DNA from 2 places in the Radiobacillus sp. PE A8.2 genome. Region 1 is predicted to be linked to the other one. Evidence: predicted binding sites of a transcription regulator. Region 1 holds the regulator's gene; the other holds the start of a gene.

Evidence for each region. The regulator Rex, encoded in region 1, represses fermentation and respiration genes when NADH is low (regulators of the CRP and FNR family bind a similar motif). The targets are predictions, from matches to a motif close to TTGTGAAATATTTCACAA.
Region 2: the regulator Rex is predicted to act here: its motif matches at 5,802-5,819, upstream of ACI6MV_RS09130 (cytochrome ubiquinol oxidase subunit I).

What each region holds. Positions count from the first base shown of each region.
Region 1 covers NZ_JBJGXI010000042.1:1,078-12,675, reverse strand. Annotated here, with positions in the region: gene ACI6MV_RS18930 (sensor histidine kinase) at 1-864, opposite strand, end outside; gene ACI6MV_RS18925 (hypothetical protein) at 1,257-1,409, shown strand; gene groL (chaperonin GroEL) at 1,505-3,136, opposite strand; gene groES (co-chaperone GroES) at 3,196-3,480, opposite strand; gene ACI6MV_RS18910 (CPBP family intramembrane glutamic endopeptidase) at 3,988-4,701, shown strand; gene ACI6MV_RS18905 (YdiK family protein) at 4,709-4,909, shown strand; gene ACI6MV_RS18900 (redox-sensing transcriptional repressor Rex) at 5,382-6,023, opposite strand; gene ACI6MV_RS18895 (ABC-F family ATP-binding cassette domain-containing protein) at 6,338-8,263, shown strand; gene tsaD (tRNA (adenosine(37)-N6)-threonylcarbamoyltransferase complex transferase subunit TsaD) at 8,671-9,705, opposite strand; gene rimI (ribosomal protein S18-alanine N-acetyltransferase) at 9,702-10,148, opposite strand; gene tsaB (tRNA (adenosine(37)-N6)-threonylcarbamoyltransferase complex dimerization subunit type 1 TsaB) at 10,148-10,843, opposite strand; gene tsaE (tRNA (adenosine(37)-N6)-threonylcarbamoyltransferase complex ATPase subunit type 1 TsaE) at 10,840-11,295, opposite strand; gene thiL (thiamine-phosphate kinase) at 11,304-11,598, opposite strand, start outside.
Region 2 covers NZ_JBJGXI010000013.1:48,357-59,954, reverse strand. Annotated here, with positions in the region: gene cydC (thiol reductant ABC exporter subunit CydC) at 1-1,669, opposite strand, end outside; gene cydD (thiol reductant ABC exporter subunit CydD) at 1,666-3,399, opposite strand; gene ACI6MV_RS09135 (cytochrome d ubiquinol oxidase subunit II) at 3,419-4,432, opposite strand; gene ACI6MV_RS09130 (cytochrome ubiquinol oxidase subunit I) at 4,422-5,774, opposite strand; gene ACI6MV_RS09125 (aminoglycoside phosphotransferase family protein) at 6,042-6,938, opposite strand; gene ACI6MV_RS09120 (MDR family MFS transporter) at 7,035-8,468, opposite strand; gene trxB (thioredoxin-disulfide reductase) at 8,651-9,616, opposite strand; gene arsC (arsenate reductase (thioredoxin)) at 9,769-10,188, opposite strand; gene ACI6MV_RS09105 (arsenic transporter) at 10,210-11,508, opposite strand; gene ACI6MV_RS09100 (ArsR/SmtB family transcription factor) at 11,524-11,598, opposite strand, start outside.

The sequences.
Region 1 (11,598 bases):
ATTCAACACAAATATAACTGATAAAGCACTGACGATGTGACCAAATCGGAAGGTTGTATTCAATGTGAGGTCTGGAAACATAACGGTAATAATTCGTTCACTATACATACTCCCCATAGCACCAAAGCATAAGCAACTTAGCGCTAGCACAAAAGTTGCGGGTTCCATCCTACGGTAGTATCTGCTTGTAAAGAATAAAATAATATAAAATACACCGACCATAAACACTACTAATATCATAGCAAATTCAAACATAATATTTTGTTGTTGATGCCTTACTAAATCTTGTTGCAAACCAAATAGAAGTGGTCTGGAAATACCACCTACGATATATTCATGATTAGACGCTTGGATAATAATTTCCGCCGTTTCATCATGCAATTCAAAATAAGTAATGTCCGAATTATTCCCTGGGATACTACCTTCCAAGGATTTTGAAACATGCCCATCTTCTAAAACGACTTCTCCATTTATGTAGACTTTACTGGCATTACGAATATTTGATTTTTTAAAGCCGAAATATATGTCATCAGGAATATCATTTATTACCATTCGGTAAGTCGCAAAACCTTTATTTTCATACTGATTACCATGAAGATCTCGACTCCAATTTCCTGGAACAAGTGTATAATCTATATCTTCATTTTGTTGCTCGAAATCTTTAGGTTCTAACAATTCTCGCCAGTAAAACTCCCATTCTCCATTTAGTTCAATGTACCCTTTCTCAAAAAATTCTGATTGCGAGAGGTTAACCTCTCCTCTTTTGACTACAGTATCTTCATTTAAAACGTTCCAATAATAGGCGACCAAACCAATAATTAAAACAACCGTGACCAATATAAATAGATTCTTTGACCAACTCAAGTCACAGCTCCTCTCTAGTTGCATAACCCATATCTATTGATAATAAGTATGTTCACTTTTATGTTTAATGTTAATGGTTTCAGTATATTTTAAAGAGTGGATATGGTCAATGTGGTTTACTGTAATCGCCAAAGATTCCACACATTTTTAGACTTGTTTATTCATGCGATAACCTTCATAGAAAATGTCTAGGAGTTATACGACAGCTCAAACTAAAAAAAGAATAAATCGGAAAACGGGATTTGATGCATGGATAGCCAGTTGTTTTACGCAGGGATGCTTGAATAGGACCTATTATTATGACGTTCAAAAAGTAATGGTTTGTCAGCTATTCTTGGTTCAAAAATGGTTGAGTATTTAGAGCAATAGGACTAAAATATTTTCTAGTAGATATGATAATTGAAAATACATTTATAGATCATGTTTCGTTTTATGCATCTCATGCAACAGTGACTACAAACATAAATCGGTTACCTGTCACCACCCGTGAAATGCAGTATCTTGTCGATTATATGATGAAGTTGTTTTTATACTTATGGTTTTAACTAGCACATAAAAAAAGAGGCTTCTCAAAAGTTTAATCAACTAGTGAGAAGCCTCTTTTATATCTATCTTAGCATTTCAAGGGATTGAGCGGTCATCACATCATGCCGCCCATGCCACCCATACCGCCCATATCAGGCATTTGAGCAGAACCTTCTGGCTCAGGTAAATCAGCTACTACAGCCTCTGTAGTTAGGAACATAGCTGCAACAGATGCTGCGTTTTGAAGTGCGGAACGTGTAACTTTTGTTGGATCCACGATTCCTGCTTCTACCATGTTTACCCATTCGCCAGTTGCTGCGTTGAAACCAACGCCTACTGCTTCGCCTTTTAGACGTTCTACGATGATAGAACCTTCTAGGCCAGCGTTATGAGCGATTTGGCGAACTGGTTCTTCTAATGCACGAAGTACGATGTTTGCACCAGTTGCTTCGTCACCAGTAAGATCTAATCCTGCTACGTTGTTGTAGATATTTACTAGTGCAGTACCACCACCAGCTACAATACCTTCTTGTACAGCCGCACGTGTAGAGTTCAATGCGTCTTCGATACGTAGTTTACGTTCTTTTAATTCTGTTTCTGTTGCTGCGCCAACTTTAACTACGGCAACACCGCCAGAAAGTTTTGCTAGACGTTCTTGTAATTTTTCTTTATCGAATTCAGAAGTTGTTTCTTCTGATTGCGCACGGATTTGTGCAACACGTGATGCGATTTGTTCTGGATTACCAGCGCCTTCTACAACAGTTGTGTGTTCTTTTGTAACAACAACTTTAGAAGCGCGGCCTAATTGTTCCATTGTAGTGCTCTTAAGCTCTAATCCAAGATCTTCAGTGATTACTTGACCACCTGTAAGTGTTGCAATGTCTTCTAGCATTGCTTTACGACGATCACCGAATCCAGGAGCTTTAACAGCTACTGCATTGAATGTTCCACGAAGTTTGTTTACTACTAATGTAGCTAATGCTTCGCCTTCTACGTCCTCAGCGATTAATAGAAGTGGACGGCTTTGTTGAACAACTTTCTCTAATACAGGAAGTACTTCTTGAATGCTAGCGATCTTTTTATCTGTAATTAGGATATATGGATCTTCTAGTACTGCTTCCATTTTATCTTGGTCTGTAACCATGTATGGAGATGCATATCCACGGTCGAACTGCATACCTTCTACTACTTCTAGTTCAGTAGAGAAGCCTTTAGATTCTTCGATTGTAATAACGCCATCGTTACCAACGCGCTCCATTGCTTCTGCAATTAATTGACCTACTTCGTCATCACCAGAAGAGATGGCAGCAACTTGTGCGATTGATTCTTTACTTTCGATTGGCTTAGAGATTTCGCGAAGAGATTTAATAGCAACCTCAACTGCTTTCTCGATACCACGGCGTACACCAACAGGGTTTGCACCAGATGCAACGTTTTTCAAACCTTCACGAATCATTGCTTGTGCTAATACTGTTGCCGTAGTTGTACCGTCACCAGCTACATCGTTTGTTTTTGATGCAACTTCAGATACAAGCTGTGCACCCATGTTTTCGAAATGATCTTCTAATTCAATTTCTTTTGCAATTGTTACACCATCATTAGTAATTAGTGGTGAACCGTATTTTTTATCTAATACGACGTTACGTCCTTTTGGTCCTAAAGTAACTTTTACAGCGTTCGCAAGCGTGTCTACACCACGTAGCATAGCACGGCGAGCTTCTTCACTAAACTTGATTTCTTTAGCCATTTAAAAAGTCCTCCTTAACGTACTCATTTTATGATATAAATGGATTGTCCTTCGCAAACTTAACCAACGATAGCTAAGATGTCACTCTCACGAAGAATTAAGTATTCTTTACCTTCATACTTTACTTCTGTTCCAGCAAACTTGGAGTAAACCACAACATTACCTTCTTCAACTTCAAGTGCTACTTTTTCTCCATTGTCAAACACACGTCCAGATCCAACAGCAACAACTTTACCTTCTTGTGGTTTTTCCTTTGCAGAGTCAGGAAGTACAATACCGCTTGACGTTTGTTCTTCTTTCTCTACAACTTCAATAATGACACGATCACCTAGTGGCTTTAACATGTTTTAAAACCTCCTTAATAGTATTCGATTGTTCTTTTTTATTTTTAGCACTCACTAAGTTAGAGTGCTAACACAACTATTATAATAATGAATTCTATCTTAATTTGCAAGCAGTCTGATTAATTTTTTTTCGACATTTCTAGCAACCGCTTTTTATAGCTTGTTTACAAGTTTCGCCTAAAGCAACTATACTTTATTCACCTTTCTCTACTTTCCTTAAAGTGCGTATTCAAAAAGGTCCGTTTTTAGCACCGTGAAGAATGGATGAAGCTAAAAAAAGAGGACCGGAGCGTAGACAGAACCTACGTGAGGAACGGATTTTTCGGCTAGATCCAATCTTCAATCTCTATCGGCTACTTGAGTAATCATTGTGATTTTTGAACAACCTCTTAAAATAAGGTTTTCGTTAAAATAGTGGACTTCCTATACGAGTCTATTCTAAAATTGATATAAAATACGTACAATAATACAATTGATGCAATTAATTTTAAAAGGAGTCGTTGCTTTTTGCCGAAAAGATATTGGTACGTAATTCTAACTTATATCGCCATGCAGATGTCCGGTGCTTTGATTATTCCGTTTATCAGGATATACGATATAGACCCAATTTTTGCTTCTGGTGTTTGGAGTGTTATTAGTTTTGGTGTTGGACTTGCTGTAATTATTTATTTGTTACGGGAAGACATGAAGCAAGTTGATATGCGTAGCAGCAGTGAAATTGGTACAATTGCCTTATGGGCTTTACTCGGCATGCTACTTGCTTATAGTGCACAAATTGCCTCTATACTAATTGAAACATATATTTTACATATTGAACCTGGTTCACAAAACACCAGCAACATCATGGACATTGCCCGAACAGCACCAATCTTCATCATTGTTGTTACTGTATTTGCTCCTGTATTGGAGGAACTGATTTTCCGTAAAATTATTTTTGGTAGTATTTATAAACGGACAAACTTTATCATCGCTGCTCTGGCGTCCGCGTTAATTTTCGGACTCGTTCATAACGATAATCCACATATTCTAATTTACACAAGCATGGGTATGGTGTTTGCCTTTCTCTATGTACAAACAAAACGGATTATTGTGCCGATTATTGCGCACATGGGCATTAACACCTTTGCGGTCGTCATGCAATACAGTGTAGACCCTGCAGAATTAGAAAGAAGATTAGAGCAATTTGAGCAACAAATACAAATGATTTTTTTAGGAGGCTAACTAACCGATGCGAATATCTCCACTGTTAACGGCTTCCTTATATTTTGGATTAGGAACTCTTTTCACTTACATTGCCGTCGTCTCTGCTCAAGATACATTATGGAACATTTTTACAATCGCGCTAATTATATTTGCAACATTGGATTTTGGCGTTGCCATCCGTCTCATCGGAGTGCATATTAAAATCCAAAAGCAGAAAAAAAAGTGATGAATTTGGATGCGAGTCTTGAGTCTATGTTTTACTTGGTTAGGCGCGCATTGATTTACTCGATCTGTTACTGAATTGGTATGTCTTCGGTGATATGGGTTTAAATATACTCGTTCAGCAGCTGAATTAGTATGTTCTTCGGTTAAATATGTAGAACATACTTGATCAACTGCTGAATCATTACGTTCTCCGTTTATATGGGTGTAAACATACTAGATCAGCCGCTGAATCAGTATGTTTTTCGTTGATATGAACTTAAACGTACTTGATTAACCGTCGAATTAGTAGGTTCTTCAGTGATATGTGCTAAAACGTACCCGATCAACAGCTGAATTAGTATGTTCTTTATTGATATCCACTTAAACTTACTCGATCAGCAACTGAATCCAATATCAATGTGACATCTAGCATAATCGACTCTCAAGATAAAAAAACAGCTTAACCCAGATAATCCGGGTAAGCTGTTTTTCATTTATTCTTCGTGATCCAGCGGGTAATGCTTCAGGAAGTATGCTAACGATTGTAGTTCAGCAGCCAAATCAATATGATGTACGCGGATCCCTTCTGGTACTGTAATTCTGGCTGGTGTAAAGTTTAATATACCTACGATGCCTGCTCCTAGTAATCGGTCCGTTATGCCTTGTGCTTCAGCAACTGGAACGGTCAGTATTGCTACTTCAACCCCACCTACTTTTTCCTCTAAGTCATCGATGTGATAAATCGGAATACCATCAATGACAGTGCCGACTTTATTCGGGTCTGCATCGAAAGCCATTTCGATTTTCGTGTTATTGTTTTTCATAAAATTATAATGCAAAAATGCTGTACCAAGATTACCAACACCGATAAGTGCCACTCGTGTAATCTCATCCTGATCTAGCGTTTTTCTAAAGAAGCTTAGTAAATATTCAACGTTGTATCCATATCCTTTTTTACCAAGTGCACCAAAATAGGAAAAATCGCGTCGAATTGTTGCAGAATCAACTTTCACTGCATCACTAAGCTCTTTAGACGATACGCGAAGCTTTCCTTGTAAATGTAAATTATTTATAAAACGAAAATAAAGTGGTAATCGTTTAGCTGTTGCTTGTGGTATTTTATTTTGCTCACTCATAATCATCTATTCCTCCGTATTTCGTTATTATCTAGGATAGTCCAATCCTTGTTTGTTATCCACCTAGAAAACTTATGATAGCGCATTCATTTTTTTAGCACTATAAAAAATTGTGGTTCTCAGTCACGGTTCTTGTCTTTACTGGTTGACCATGTTTTACAAGCTTGTCTATATTTTAACAAAAAAATGTGGAACTGTCGTGAATTAATTCACTAAGTTAACAAAATTTGTTAGCTTTCTCCTCGTTTACTAAAAGAAGATGCTTGCTACTTTTAAGATTATTAAGCTACACTTAATATAATGAGGTGAATAGTATGATTTTAATGCAAGTAAATCAATTAACAAAACGATATGGGGCAGAACTCATTTTATCGAATATAAAACTTGAAATAAAAACGAGTGACCGGATCGCGATTGTAGGTCGTAATGGGGCTGGTAAATCTACTTTGTTAAAAATTATGGCCAATCAGCTGGCCTATGATGAAGGGAAGATTCACAAGCCTAAAGACGTTACAATTGGTTATTTAGAGCAACATACGGGGCTTGAGTCTAATGAGACGATTTGGAATGAAATGCTTCGTGTATTTCAATATTTAGTTGATAAAGAAGCTGAATTACGAAAAATTGAACAAAAGATGGGTGATCCTGATTTAATAGAAAATCAGTCTGCTTATGCGCAGTTGTTAGCTGACTATGACCGAAAGCAACAAGCTTTTCGCACAGAGGGTGGCTATCAATATGAGGCTGAAATTAAAGCCGTGTTAAACGGTTTGCATTTTCAGCATTTCGACTGGGATACACAAATTAATGCATTAAGTGGTGGCCAGAAGACACGACTGGCACTAGGAAAACTTCTATTATCAAAACCAGACATTTTAATCCTTGATGAACCTACGAACCACTTAGACATTGAAACACTCTCATGGCTAGAAGGTTATTTGAATAACTATAAAGGCGCTGTAGTGATTGTCTCCCACGACCGTTATTTTTTGGACAAGACAGTTAATATCGTTTATGAAATATCTCGTAACCAGTCTGCTAAATTTCATGGTAATTACAGTAAGTATTTAGATCAAAAAGCCGCGAATTATGAGCGCGATTTAAAGCAATTTGAAAAGCAGCAGTCAGAAATTAAACGTATGGAAGATTTCGTGCAAAAAAATCTCGTTCGTGCATCAACAACGAAGCGTGCGCAAAGCCGTCGAAAGCAGTTAGAAAAAATGGAACGGGTTGATAAGCCTAGTGGTGATGAAGCGTCCGCAAAGTTTTCATTTGCTATTGACCGTCGCAGTGGCAACGACGTATTAAAAATTTCTAATTTAGCATTTCGTTATGACGATAGTAAAGATCATATATTTTCCAATTTGACATTCCAAGCTTCTAGAGGAGATAGCATTGCCTTAATCGGTCCTAATGGTGTCGGAAAAACTACGTTACTTAAAGCAATCGTCGGACATTTGCAGGCAAACAAAGGAACCATTCAACTCGGTACTAATGTTCAAATTGGTTATTATGATCAAGAACAAACGAGGCTGCATTCCAACAAAACGGTTTTAAGTGAGCTTTGGGACGAATATCCGACAATGAATGAAAAGGATATCCGTACTGTGCTAGGAAACTTTCTATTTACCGGTGATGATGTTTTAAAATCTGTATCATCCTTAAGTGGCGGAGAAAAAGCGAGACTGTCACTTTCCAAACTAATGTTAGAGAAAGCTAATTTATTAATTCTAGATGAACCGACGAACCATTTAGATCTCGACAGTAAGGAAGTATTAGAAGCTGCATTAATCGATTATCCTGGAACGATTTTATTCGTTTCCCATGACCGTTATTTTATCAACAAAATCGCCACCGAAATTGTTGAAATGAATTCGCAACAATCCACCGTTTATTTAGGTGATTATGATTATTATTTAGAAAAAAAGCAAGAAGAGTATGAAATTGAGTTATTAGCTGAGCAAAAAGATAGCCGTGAAGATAAACCTGCCGAATCAAAAGTATCATTTGAACAAGAAAAAGCAATGAAAAATGAACAACGCAGACGGGATAGAAGAATAAAAGAAATTGAACAAGAAATAGAAGCTGTTGAGCAAGATATAGAAAATGTTGAGGCATTATTATGTGAACCTGATGTATTTCAAAACCATGAGAAAGCATTAGAGTTAACAGAAAGAAATGAAGCGAACCACAAACAAATTGAGGCATTAATGGAGGAATGGGAATCACTTCATGAATGAGCTTATACACATTATTAAAAAATCGCTTATTAACGTTGCTTGTTAATAAGCGATTTTTTTTACAAAATATACACACCGATATCCACATCCAAAAGCTTAATATAACAGTTGTCAACAGAGTTATACACACTGTCCACAGACAACAAATTACTTATCCACATTTTTTATCCCCATCACAACCCCTTTATTAGCAGGTAATATACAATTTAATCCACAATTCGCACATTATCCTGTGTATAACTTAATAGAAATGTTAATAAGTAGCACAAAACTGCAAATAAACTGGGAATCACTGCTTGACTATCCCCATTTTTACGGTACCTATTCAATGCAGCTTTAGTACAATTACTCATTCAATCCTAATTAAAAGAAACTATGGATAATATCCCATAGTCTCCTTGAATTACTTATGTTGTTGATCGTTTTCCATATTGCTCTAAATCCAATGCAGGATTAGCGTTTAAATCCCATCCGGCACGATGACCTTGATTATAGGCGATACTTCCGGCTGCACCGATCATCGCTGCATTGTCGGTACACAAATGTAATGGCGGAATCAGAAGCTCGATCGGTTCATTCTCAAATTTATCTGTTAGTGCCTTTCGTAAACCTTGATTGGCTGCTACACCACCAGCAACGATCAATTGTTTCACATCATAGGCTTTTGCTGCTCGATATGTTTTCGTTACGAGCACATCAATTACACTAGCTTGAAAGCTCGCCGCAATATCTTCGTTTTTTAATACTTCGTTTCGTTGTTCTGCATTATGCAGTTTATTAATTACGGCTGATTTTAATCCACTGAAACTAAAATCATAAGACCCTTCCTCAAGCCAAGCTCGCGGAAACGCAATCGATTCGTTGCCTTCTTTGGCAAGGCGATCAATATGAGGTCCACCTGGATATGGTAACTGTAGCGTTCTAGCCACCTTGTCATAGGCCTCACCAGCAGCATCATCCCTTGTCTCTCCAATGATCTCAAACGAGCCGTGCTCACGCATTAAAACAAGTTCAGTGTGTCCACCTGATACTACGAGAGCAAGTAACGGAAAAGCAAACTCAGTTAACAGCCGATTCGCATAAATATGTCCGGCAATGTGATGAACACCTATTAATGGCTTCTGTTTCGCAAATGCTAACGCTTTTGCTGTATTCACACCGACTAATAAAGCCCCAACTAATCCAGGGCCTTCCGTAACAGCAATCGCATCGATCTCATCAATCGTTAGTCCTGCTTTGTCAAATGTCTCTTCTAACACCACCGTTATTTGTTCCACATGGTGTCTTGATGCAATCTCAGGCACCACACCACCAAATCGTTTGTGACTTTCGATTTGAGAAGCAACAACATTAGAAACAATTTCGACGCCGTTTTTTATGATTGCTGCAGCTGTTTCATCACAGCTTGTTTCTATAGCAAGTATGTATTCATCTTTTGTCATAATTTCACCCACATCACTAATGCATCTTCTTGATTATCTGTATAATAACTTTTTCGTATTCCACCTGGAACTAGTCCAAATTTACGATAAACACGTTGTGCAACAATATTGGATACACGCACCTCAAGGGACAGCCTTGCAGCACCTAATGCAATCGCTTGATTTAACACATATTGAAACAACATCTGACCAAATCCCTTGCCTCGAAATTGTGGAGATATAGCTATGTTTGTAATTTGTGCCTCATCTATAACGATCCACAATCCACAATACCCGAAGATTCTATTGTCGTGTTCGATCACAAAATAAATAGCATAGGGATTTTCCGTTATCTCTTTTTCAAACACTTCTTCCTTCCACGGTACTGCAAAAGAGGCATTCTCCGTCAGGATCACTTGTTCTATATCTTCTAGTACCATTTGTCGCATAACAATTTTAGTCATTATTCTTTCCCCTGTTGTTCCATCCATTTCGCTTCTGCCTCTGCTAACCGTAGATAGTTTGGTGTGAGCTTATGTAGCTCATCTGGTTGTTTGTTACCGCCGATATAAGCTAGTACAGAAGGACGTGAAATTTGATTAATTGGATCAATTATAGCACTCATTCCCATGGTTTCTTCAATTGCAGATTGGTGGATTGCCATGTCTGGACTGAAAAACAATACATGTTGCTGTCTGTCTCTAAGCTTTATAAGCCACTCTTGAAACAGAACATTCGTCTCTTTTTCGACTAATTCTAGCTTGCCCTTAGCATCTGCTTGATACAATCCTGTGTATACTAATCCCCGACGCGCATCGAAAAATGGGCATACAAGGCTATTAGATAGTACTCCTTGGTAGGCAAGTAGTTCTAGACTGGATACGCCCACAACTGGTATTTGCAAAGCCCAGGCCATTGTTTTAGCTGTTGATAAGCCTATTCTTACCCCAGTATAAGAACCCGGTCCTTTGGCAACTACTATTTTGTTAAGATCTTCAGGTCGTACGTTCGTTTCTTTCATTAATTGATTGATTGCAGGCATTAGACGAACCGAGTGATTTCTTTTTACATTCGTTATCAGTTCACCGACCAATTCACCATCTCTAGTAATTGCTATGCCCAGTACTTGATTGGAAGTATCGATAGCGAGTATATTCATCGTGCTAGCCCCTCACAAATCTTTTCAAAATAATGACTTCTCGGAGTAAAAGTAATAATTCTACTTTGCTCATCTTTTACATCTATCCGGATATCCAATCTTTCTTTAGGAAGATAATCTTCAATAAATGAAGCCCACTCAACCACTGTGACCCCATCACCATAAAAGTATTCATCAAAACCAATGTCTTCATCACTATTTTCAAGACGGTACACATCCATATGATAGAAAGGGATTTCACCTTGGTATTCCTTTATAATCGTAAAAGTAGGACTATTAATTATTTTTTTGACACCAAGACCTGCGCCAAGACCTTTCGTGAATGTTGTTTTCCCTGCTCCTAAATCACCTTCCAAAGTGACAACATCGCCAGGCCTGAGTAAATTAGCTAGCTTTTCAGCAAGCTTCGTCGTTTCCAACGTTGTTTTTGATTCTAATTGTATTTGATTCATCATATCACCTATTTCAAATGAGTATATCCAGCTTTATCAAGCTTTGTTATCTTTCCTGCTTTTTCTAAAAAGACCGTACCGTTTTTCTTAGGTTCGTGCTTAACATAACCAATTTGTTTCACTAATGTACCTGTTTTAATCGCTGCCTCTTCTACCATAGGCCAGTCTTTTCGTGCAACTGTACCGATTAATTCAAAATCTTCCCCGCCAAACAACTTCCATTGTATTTGTTGTTCATTTGAAAACTGTAGTAATTCATTATGAACTGGTATCTTAGCTTCATTAATATAAACAGTAACTCCC
Region 2 (11,598 bases), on a different contig from region 1:
TTTTCTGCATTAATTCATCAAACGAACCAGACTCAATCACTTTTCCTTGATCCATTGCAATAATCTGGTCCATGTTTTCTAAACCGGCTAAGCGGTGGCTAACTAAAATTAACGTATCCGCTTTTGCTTGTTGAAACAGGCGCTTGTAAATTATACTTTCAGTAACCGCATCAACGGACGATGTTGGTTCATCTAGCACCCATAACCTGCCTTGCTTTAGCATGGCTCTTGCTATTGCCAATCGCTGTTTTTCCCCGCCAGATAAGTTCTCAGCATTTTCATAGACAGTATCATCTAAGGAAAAGTGCGAGAGCTGCACGTTTGCTAGCATCGCTTCCATTTGTTGGTCTTCTAGTTTGCTATCTGCAAGCAATAAATTATCTCGAATCGTACCGTAAAAGAAATGGCTACCTTGCAGAACCACCTTTGCTTCTTCCCACAAGCTTTTCTGCTCAATCTCTTCAAGAGGCAAATCATCGATATAGATTTCCCCGTGGATCGGCTTATAGATATTGAGTATTAACTGCAATAATGTTGATTTACCAGAGCCACTCGGTCCTACGATCGCGGTTTTCGACCCTCGTGGGAACTGTGCAGCTATCGTATCAATCGTTCTTCTTTCATCACCCGGATAGGAAAATGAAACATCCTGTATTCGAATGTGATGCGCTCCAGGTTCCAGTGGTACAAAGCTTTCCGCTGGCGCAGTCGTTATATCTTCTTCACCTACCACCGAAAACAATCGCTTTGTTGCTAGTTTGGTTTCTTCCATATATGTTGGAAACACTGCCATTGGAGCAGCTGATTCAAACACGGTTAAAGCAATCATTAATAGCATCGCCAAATATAAACCATCTAGTTGTCCGCTCGTAACTAAAAATGCGGAAACTGCTAACACTAACCATGCAACAAAGAAAGATACAAATGAATTCCAAGATTGACTATAAAGGATATTACGATTTTCACGTTCTTGTTCGTGAATATAATCATCAGATGTTTGCAATAACCGCTCACTCTTCTGCTCTAGTTTTTGATAGATTTTTAAATCCTGATATCCATAGAAAAATTCGGTGATATCGGTTGATAAATGTCCTCTTTTTTCTCTAACCTTACTATTCAGCTTTGCCTGTCGCAATGAAAACAGAGCAGGGATCACAAATGTTGTCAGCACTAAACCAAGCAAAAGCAAGAGCGCTATGTAAATCGAATAATACGCAGTAAAAAGAATCGTAGCTAGGAAAACTAATATGAGAACAATTGGTGGATATACCACCCGCAGGAAAAAGTTTTGTAAACTCTCAACATCTCCAACAATGCGAGCTAACAAATCACCACTACGATATTTTTGGAAAATACCTGGTACGACTGGATTCAATTTTTCAAAAAAAGCAACACGCACATTACTTAACATCGTAAAAGTCGCCCTATGAGAATACAGCCTCTCTGCATAACGGCTAATAGCTTTAACAAATCCAAGCAGCTTGACCGTTGACGTTAAAATAATCAGCATGTAGATGGGCGTTGCCAATGCTGCTTTAGCGACTAAATAACCACTCGCCGCAAACAAACCAACACTTGCGATACCACCAACAAAGCCAAATAAAATCGAATATACAACGTCTTTTTTCTCTCGTAACATCAATTTCATAATAACGGTTAACTGCCTCATGCTCGGTTGCCTCCTCGCTGCACCATTACCATCTCCCGATAGGCACTCACTGATTCTATCAAGTTTTCATGTGTACCTGTCGCAACTATCCTGCCATCTTGCATAAACAAGATGGCGTCTGCTTGTTTAATCGTATGCAATCGGTGGGCAACAGTTATGATTGTTGCTTGCTTCGCGAGCATATCGATCGAGTTTTGCAAAATTTGCTCGGTGCGAAGATCAAGGCCTGTTGTAGGTTCATCAAGTAACACAACTTGTGGCTTTTTCAAAAAAGCCCTCGCAATAGCAATTCGCTGCTTTTCACCAGCAGACAAACCTCTGCCACCTTCACCAATTACCGTGTCATAGCCTTGGTCTAATTGCTCAATAAGCGCTGTAAGACCGGCTTGCTCAGCAACAGTATGTAATTCCGTTTCCGCAAAAACTTCTCCTGTACCAATTGCAATATTTTCCTGTATCGTACCCGAGAAAATAAACGGATCTTGTGATATGTAACAAAGTTGATTTAACCACACGTGCTCACTCAACTCCGGTAATCGTGTGCCATTTACAAGAATTGCTCCATGTGTTGGTGTTAATAAACCTGCTAACAAATGGAGGATTGTTGATTTTCCAGCACCACTTTTTCCGATGATTGCAATACGGCTATAAGGCTGGAATTTTTCGCTAAGTTCCTGTAAAACAAGCTTGTCCTGCTGATAGCTAAAACTAACGCCGCTTAGTTCGATTACAGGTGGGGTATGTTTATTTTTTATCAGTTTATCGCCCCAAGCTACTCGATCCGTCGATGCAGCTAACTCATCAAATACTTTTCTCGCTGCCCCCATGCTACTCCTACCATTATGAAAACTATTATTTAACTGTTTGAGCGACGTAAAGAATTCAGGAACTAATAGTAAAACGAAAAAAGCTGTGAAAAAGGATAGATTTTGGTAGACGATCAATTGGATTGCGATTCCGAGCGCGACAATACCAATACTAAGCATCGAAATGATTTCAGTTAGAAACGACATCGTAAACGCAACTTTTAAGATTTCCATCGTCGTATCTCGGAATCCGATGCTACTTTTTTCAATTTCATCTTTTTGTTGCTTCGCTTTGCCATATAACTTTAGCGTCACAAGACCTTGGAGAATATCCAAAAACTTTCCGGAAAAAGCAGACAGCTTATCCAATCTCTCCTCTGATTTCTTTTGTGTCTGCATCCCAATTACAGCCATACATACAGGAATAAACGGAGCTGTTACAATCAGAATAAGTCCAGAATTCACGTGCACAGTAAAGATCGTAACTAATACGAATAATGGAACAACAGTCGACTGGATCACTTGCGGAATGTATTGGCTAAAATAACCGTCCATTTCATCGACCACATCCATCATTACACTAACTTTGTTTCCAGACTGACCTTGGATTACATGCTGCAAAGGATGGACAGAGAACGTATTGACCAACTGTCGGCGTAGCTGTTTTTTCACTTTTGTCGCAAGCCCAACACCGATACGGCTGCTATAATATGTACTAATCGTTCTAATACCTAACACCAATAGCAGCACGATAATCGCTTGGAAAACGACGCTATACGATTGTTCGTTCAAAAAAACATCTTCGACAATCGCCGTTATTAAATATGCTTGTCCGATTACAGCTGCTCCTAGCAGAAGTGATAGGAACACGATCAAAACTAAGCTCTTTTTTTCCTTTAATGTTGCTTGCTTTAATTCCTTCATCGCTTCATCATATCCCTTATTATTTCTTGCCTTTTACATAATCTGCATTAAATAAAAATAGTTTCATTAGTAAAACCAGTGACGGAACCAGTAGGCATAGACCACCAATAAATGCAGCAACTAATGCAAAACCCATTGCCTCGTTCGTGGCACTATCAGTAATAACAATGTATGGGTCAAGTAGATATGGATATTGTGCGATTCCATATCCGAAAAAGGCAAACAAAAATTGCAACATTACACATATAAAGGCAATTCCGTAATACTTCCCTTTATAGAGTAACCAATAGGAGACAATAAAAAACCCAACAGACATGCCAAACATCCACCATAAGTCGAGCATGTTTTCAAAATGTCGCATATTTCGCTGACTTAAAGCAATCATCGTCGTTAAAGCTGCGACAATCGTCGGTGAACTCCAAAACAACGCATAATTTCTCACTAATGCTAATGCAGCATGGTCCTCCGCGCGAGAAGCGTAAAAGGTTAGAAACGTGGCACTGATGAACAGTAAAGACACGATTGCTAAGGCGACGATACTCCAAGCCAAAGGACTCGTAAACAGATCAAGATAATCTAACCTGACAGCACCGTTCTCCTCTACAATAAATCCACCTTCTGATAAAGTTAACGCTACAGATAACGAAGCTGGTATCAGTAATCCCGTAGCACCATACAAGAACATGTAAAGATTGCTCTGTTTCGAACCATAGTTTTCAAATGCATAAAACGAGCCACGAATCGCTAATAAAATAATCGCAAAGCTCGCCGGCACGAGTAATGTTGTTCCGTAGTAATAAGCAACATCCGGAAAAAAGCCAATAATTCCCACAAAGAAGAATACGAGAAACACGTTGGTTACTTCCCAAACTGGTGACAAATATCTTGAGATTAATTGATTAATCACATGGTCTTTCTTCGTTACCTTTGCATAATAAGCAAAGAAACCTGCGCCAAAGTCGACAGAGGCGACAATCAAATACCCATATAAAAACAACCAAAGTACACTAATGCCGATTAGTTCATAGGTCATGATTTTTCCCTCCAGTGTCCGTATAATGCTTTTCTAACTCAAGCTCTGCCGGGTTATGGCGGAACAGCTTTCTAAGTGTCACGATACATAACGTACCAAGGACGATATATAATCCTAAAAATAAAAAGAACATTTCACCTACATAACTAGATGACGTTACCGCTTCTTCTACCGTCATATAGCCACGAATAATCCACGGTTGCCTTCCTTCCTCTGCAAAAATCCAACCAAATTCAACTGCTAGCATCGCTAGCGGACCAGCAAGAAAGATCGGCCATAGTACCCACTTACTATGAGCATCCCATCTTTTTATCCTACTAACAACTAAATAGAAGAAGGATATCGCAATCAAATACATACCTATCGTAACCATTAAATCAAACATATAATGAATCCAGAGCGGTGGCCGCTCCTCCTCAGGAAAAGCTTCTAAGCCAACGACAGAGCTTTGAAAATTACCATGCGCGAGAAAGCTTAACGCACCTGGTATCCGTATACCACCAACGATGTCATTGTCTTCATTAAGCCAGCCAAACAATACCAAATCTGCGTTTTCCTCTGTTTCAAACAACCATTCTGCCGCAGCCAGCTTTTCTTCTTGATGATTCGCTAAAAATTTTGCAGACAAATCACCAGCCAAGGCTGTTAATAAAGAAAACACAAACACAGCTGTTACCGTCAGCTTTAACGCTTTTTTATGATAATCAGAACTTTTTTTAAATAACATCACAAAGGCAGTAATCGATGCCAGCAATGCAGCACAAGTTAAGTATGAGCCACCAAGCACGTGGAAAACTCTCGTCGGTGTTGATGCACTTAACATCGCATCAATGGGACTAACCGCAGCTAACTCCCCTTTGTTTATTTCAAATCCGTCTGGTGTGTTCATAAACGAATTGACAGTCGTAATAAAGATTGCTGAAAAGCTAGCACCGATGACAATAGGAATTGATAGCAACCAGTGAACAATTGGTTTAAATCTGTCCCATGTATACAAATAAATCCCAAGAAAGATCGCTTCAAAGAAAAATGCGAATACTTCCATAAACAACGGTAACGCAATCACGTTACCTGCAACGCGCATAAAGTTTGGCCAAATTAACGACAGCTGCAATCCAATAGCCGTTCCGGTTACAACACCAACCGCAACAGTGATCACAAACCCCCGTGCCCATCTTTTTGCTAACATATGATAATGAACATCTTTTTTTCTTATTCCAATAAACTCAGCGATTGAAATAAACAGTGGCACACCAACACCAATGGTGGCAAAAATAATATGAAATCCTAATGTCAAAACTGTTAATAATCTACTCATTAATAGCGTATCAAATTCTAGCAATCATTAAACCTCCCTTTAATGAAACCATAGTGAAATATTGAACATAGAATTACTTATGTATTTCCGTTTGCATGCTATCTTATATTGCTTTGCATGAATTATTCTCTCGTTAATCCTATCATTTAAAACCGTTTATTCACACTTTAACGTACTAAATATCACAGTTGTTAGAATTTGTTCACATATCCATCTTCGTTCCCGTTTTTGTTTAGTATGAAACGAAAAAAACGCTCCTTTAAAAGAAACGTTTTTTGTTATTTTACTCATTTAAAATTGTGCGAACCACTGCGCATATAAATAACTATTCTCCCACTCTGGATCCTTGTCCTCAATTCCCCAGCAAGCATAAAGAGTCGCCATCGCAAAAGCAGCCTTGAGTAAACGTTCCCGATCTAAATCCAAAACAGAGACTAGAGCGTCTACTCTATTTCCCAAAATTTCTTTGGGATTACTTTTATTGTGCAGCTCATTTACTAAAAAAGATATTAAATCAAAATAACGGTCACCGGCTACCCCTTTCGGATCAATCGCAAGCCAACCTTTTTCTTCTGAAAATAAAATATTTTGATGATGTAAATCACCATGAAGCAGCTCAGCTTTCTCGCTTGTCTCGCTAATTTGCTTGAAATATGTATATGCTAATTTTATATGGTCCGTGATAATTGGCCCGTCTTCGTTTGAAAAATTCGCTAGGTACCTCTTGAGCCCTTTCGCCCAGTCAGAAATTGTTGGACAATCTAATCCGGTTGAAATAGGTCTACGTATTGCTTTCCACACCTTGACAAATTGCTCAATGGCAACTTGCTCATTCACTTCCGCTTTAAGCATCGTACCTGGTACAAGCTGTTCTAATAGCATAGCGCCACCGTCTGGGTTTGATTTTAATAGTCCTGCACAGCCTACACTGTGATATGCTTGAACCGTTTTTATTTCATTTGTGAAATCAAAACCTGGAATACCTAGTTTTAGAATTACCGGAACTCCTTGGTTATCCTTAGCTTTTACCACATAGTTATAAGAGAGATTTCCAACTGGACCTTCGAGACTTAATTGCCAGTGGTCCGCATAGTTTTGTACTGTAGTTTCTAATCTAGCTAACCAGTCATGACCTTGTTCGCCAAACGTATTAGTAATTTTTTCTTTAAATGACTTTGGTATGTGCAACTGCACTCCCTCCTTCAGATTGTTAACGATACTTTTATTATAAATGCGAAAAGGCGTTTCTCCTAGTCTGAGAAACGCCTTAATCCCGAGAGCATGCTACCCTCTTTGCTTCATTTTTTCTTCATACAATTGTTCCAGTTCTTCTTCAGAAGGACGACTATCTTTAATAAAGAAGGAAATAATTAAACCGACCAAGGACAAGGCAGCTACAACAACAAACGCAACATTGGCACCAAATATATCTGGATTGGCAATTTCTGTTTGAGCAGCAGCCGTTTCTGATGATGTCATCACTGTAACTAGAATTGCTGTTCCGACAGATGCAGCAACTTGTCTCATCGTGTTATCCATCGCCGCACCGTGCGGGATTAATTTTTTCGGAAGTTGATTTAATCCAGCTGTAGCAATCGGCATCATTACCATCGACAGACCGAACATTCGAATCCCGTACATCGTCGTCATAAATGCTAAGCTCGTTGAAGTGTCCAGTCTTGTAAATGCAAGCGATGATACAGTAATGATCGATAACCCCACCATTGCCAATTTTTTCGCACCAATTTTATCAAAAATTCGTCCAGTAATCGGTGACATAAAGCCTGTGATGAGTGCACCAGGAAGTAAAGCTAGACCAGCTTCAAACGCACTGAATTCCCGCATGTTCTGCATGTAGAGCGGAATTAATGTTTCGACACCAATTAGTCCCATAAATACGATCATGCCGACAATGACGGCAAATGGAAAAATCGAATACGTAAACACTCTGAACTCGAGCATCGGATGTTTTAACCTTAACTGTCTTAAAATGAATATAATAAGAGCTATTTCACCAACTAACAGTGACACGATCGTAATAATATGAAACCAGCCGTTATTCCCAGCTGACGTGAACCCATACAAAAGACCACCAAATCCAAACGAAGATAATATTATCGATACAACATCTAATTTCGGATTTGTTAATTCGGTTACGTTTTTAAGCGCAAAAATCGCAATAATAATATCAATTAAAGCAATCGGTAAAATAATGAAAAATAACACTCTCCATGAATAATGCTCGGTCACCCAACCGGATAATGCAGGACCGATTGCCGGCGCGAAAGAGATAACAAGCCCAATTAACCCCATCGCAGCTCCACGTTTATTAACAGGAAAAATCATTAAAAACACAGTCTGCATTAATGGAAGCATCACACCTGCACCAACAGATTGGATAACTCGACCTACTAGTAAAATCGAAAAGTTAGGCGCAATACCAGCAACAAGTGTACCTGCGGCAAAAATACTCATCGCTGTTATAAATAGCTGTCTTGTCGTAAACTTTTCTAATAAAAAGGCACTAACAGGAATCATAATCCCACTAACAAGCATGAACACAGTCGTTAGCCACTGCCCCGTATTTGCTGTAATCCCCATCTCCTCCATAATTGGAGGAATCGCCGTAATCATTAACGTTTGATTCAATATCGCAATAAATGCCCCTGCTAAAAGCAGTGCAACAATTGTCCTACGATTAAAACTCGGTACTGCCATCTCTTACACCTTCTCTTATCCCCAAAATAAAAAATTCAAATTAATCCTCATATAGAATACATGATTGAGAATAATTCGTCCATTTGCGACAACTAGAAAAGATGAGTTAAAAACACAAGATGGTGTCAACCTCACTTAGGAAAAATGTCCAAGTGCTATTGACACCATAAAACCAATAGGAGTTATTTGTCAGCTCTTCCACCTAATGAAATACTCCAGTCTTGTGCGGCATTTCCTTCTAAGTATCGTTCTACGTCCAGTGCCGCCATACAGCCTGTGCCAGCTGCGGTGATTGCTTGACGATATTTGTTATCTTGCACATCTCCACAAGCAAACACACCAAGTACATTCGTTTCGGTTGTTCCTGGTACAACGTCAATGTAGCCAACGTCATCGGTTTTCAATTTTCCTTTTAGAAACTCAGTATTTGGATTATGTCCAATCGCAATGAATAGCCCATCTGTTTCAACTAATTCTTCTTTACCTGTCTGATTATCTTTAACAACTAAGCCTTTTACCTTGTTATCCTCACTAACGACCTCGACAGGCGTCTTGTTCAAATTCCATGTGATTTTTTCATTTTCTTTAGCACGGTCTTGCATAATTTTTGAAGCCCGTAATTCATCTCTACGATGGACAATTTCTACTTCACTAGCAAACTTACTAAGGAAATTTGCTTCTTCCATTGCAGAATCGCCACCACCAACGATCACAACTTTTTTACCTCGGAAGAAAAATCCATCACACGTCGCACACGTACTAACTCCACGACCGACATTTTCCTTTTCACCTGGAATATTTAACATTTTCGCAGACGCACCTGTCGAGATAATCAATGCTTGCGTTTGTAGTTGTCCAATTCCGCTAACCTCTAAAGTAAAAGGACGTTTGGAAACATCAACATCTGTTACCCAACCATTTTTGAAAACAGCGCCGAATTTTTCTGCTTGTTTTCTCATATTATCGATTAATTCTGGTCCCATCACACCATCGATAAACCCAGGGAAATTTTCAACCTCTGTCGTTAAACTAAGCTGTCCCCCTGGCTCTGCACCTTCAATGACAACGGGGTTCATATTTGCTCGAGCTAAATAAATTGCTGCTGTTAATCCTGCTGGTCCCGTTCCTAAAATTACTACTTTTTCCATGATCAACCCTCCATCTTTAGTTATTCTTTATACCCGATACCTTTATCCGTTAAATGTCACATACTTAGTCTGTATAATAAATTAAGCATGCACAATCTTCAAAAAAACAGTCAGGGATTGCGTAATGTTATTTTTCGCCCCTGACTATCTTATTATTCCCCAGTTTCTGCAAATTTCTTAATTCGTTCTCCTATCTGGTCACGAACACGTTGGAACACTTGCCATTTTTCTTCATCTGTTCCTTCTGCTTTCGCTGGATCGTCAAATCCCCAGTGCTCACGTTTAACGCTTGGAGGGGTTATTGGACACTTGTCGGCAGCATCTCCACAAAGTGTAATAGCTAATGTCGCATTGTTTAAAATATCTGGATCAATAATATCAGACGTTTGATTAGAAATATCAATTTCTACCTCATTCATTGCTTTAACTGCATTGGGATTCAAGCCATGTGCTTCAATTCCAGCACTTTTCACTTCCCACTCATCACCAAGATAATTTTTTGCCCAACCTTCAGCCATTTGACTTCGACAAGAATTACCCGTACATAAGAAATAAATTGTTTTTTTAGCCATTGTTAATTTCCTCCTTTTAATTTAAAGCATTAATAATGTTAGATAAAGTCCGATTAATGTAATAAATAGAATCGGTATCGTTAATACGATTCCTGTTTTAAAGTACGTTCCCCATGAAATCTTGACTCCTTTTTGTGATAACACATGAAGCCATAATAGCGTCGCTAAAGACCCAATTGGTGTAATTTTCGGACCTAAATCTGACCCGATCACGTTGGCATAGATTAGTGCTTCTCGCATAACACCGGACGTGTTCGTTTCTGCAATTGCGATCGCGTCAATCATAACGGTCGGCATATTATTCATGATTGAAGACAAGATTGCAGCTATAAAGCCCATCGCAACCGTACCTACAAACAATCCTTGATCTGCACTTGCTTGAATAACCTTTGCTAAAACATCAGTGAGCCCGGCATTTCTCAAGCCAAATACAACAACATACATACCAATCGAGAAAAATACAACCGCCCACGGTGCGCCCTTGATCACTGCTTTTGTATCAACCGCTTTACTGTTTCTCGCCATTAAAATAAAGAAAATCGCAATAATGCCAGCCACGATCGATACAGGGACCTGAATAAATTCACTAATAAAATAGCCAATTAGTAATACCCCAAGCACGTACCAGGAAAGTCGAAACATCTTAACATCACGAATTGCTTTTACTGGCTCCTTAAGTTGGGATAAATCATAATGCTTAGGAATACTTTTTCTAAAATAAAGCAATAACACCCCAATAGTAGCTGCCAGTGAGAAAAAGTTTGGAATAATCATTCTCGAAGCATATTCAACAAAGCCAATTCCAAAATAATCAGCAGATACAATGTTAACTAAGTTACTAACGACCAACGGTAAGGACGTTGTATCTGCGATAAATCCACTCGCCATAATAAATGGGAAAATCATTTTTTCTTTAAAATTTAAATTTCGCACCATTGCTAACACAATTGGTGTAAGAATTAATGCCGCGCCATCATTAGCGAAAAAGGCCGCAACAACTGCGCCTAGTAAACTAACATAGACGAACATTTTTACCCCGTTACCACCGGCTGCTCTTGCCATATGAAGCGCAGCCCATTCAAAAAAGCCAATCTCATCTAAAATTAACGAAATAAGTATAATAGCAACAAAAGCTAGTGTCGCATTCCAAACAATTCCTGTTACTTCTATTACATCGCTAAAACCTACAACACCTACGAGTAAAGCAACAACCGCTCCACCACATGCAGACCATCCAATCGATAGCCCTTTTGGCTGCCATATTACAAGTACTAAAGTAGCCAAAAAAATTAACGATGCTAGTATAACCGATCCTGACAAATCATTTCCCCCCAATTAGCAACACGTAATTCGTGTACCCTTTTCTTCTAGTTCTTTTAATTTAAAATCTTGATCTGGCAGTTGAAGAAG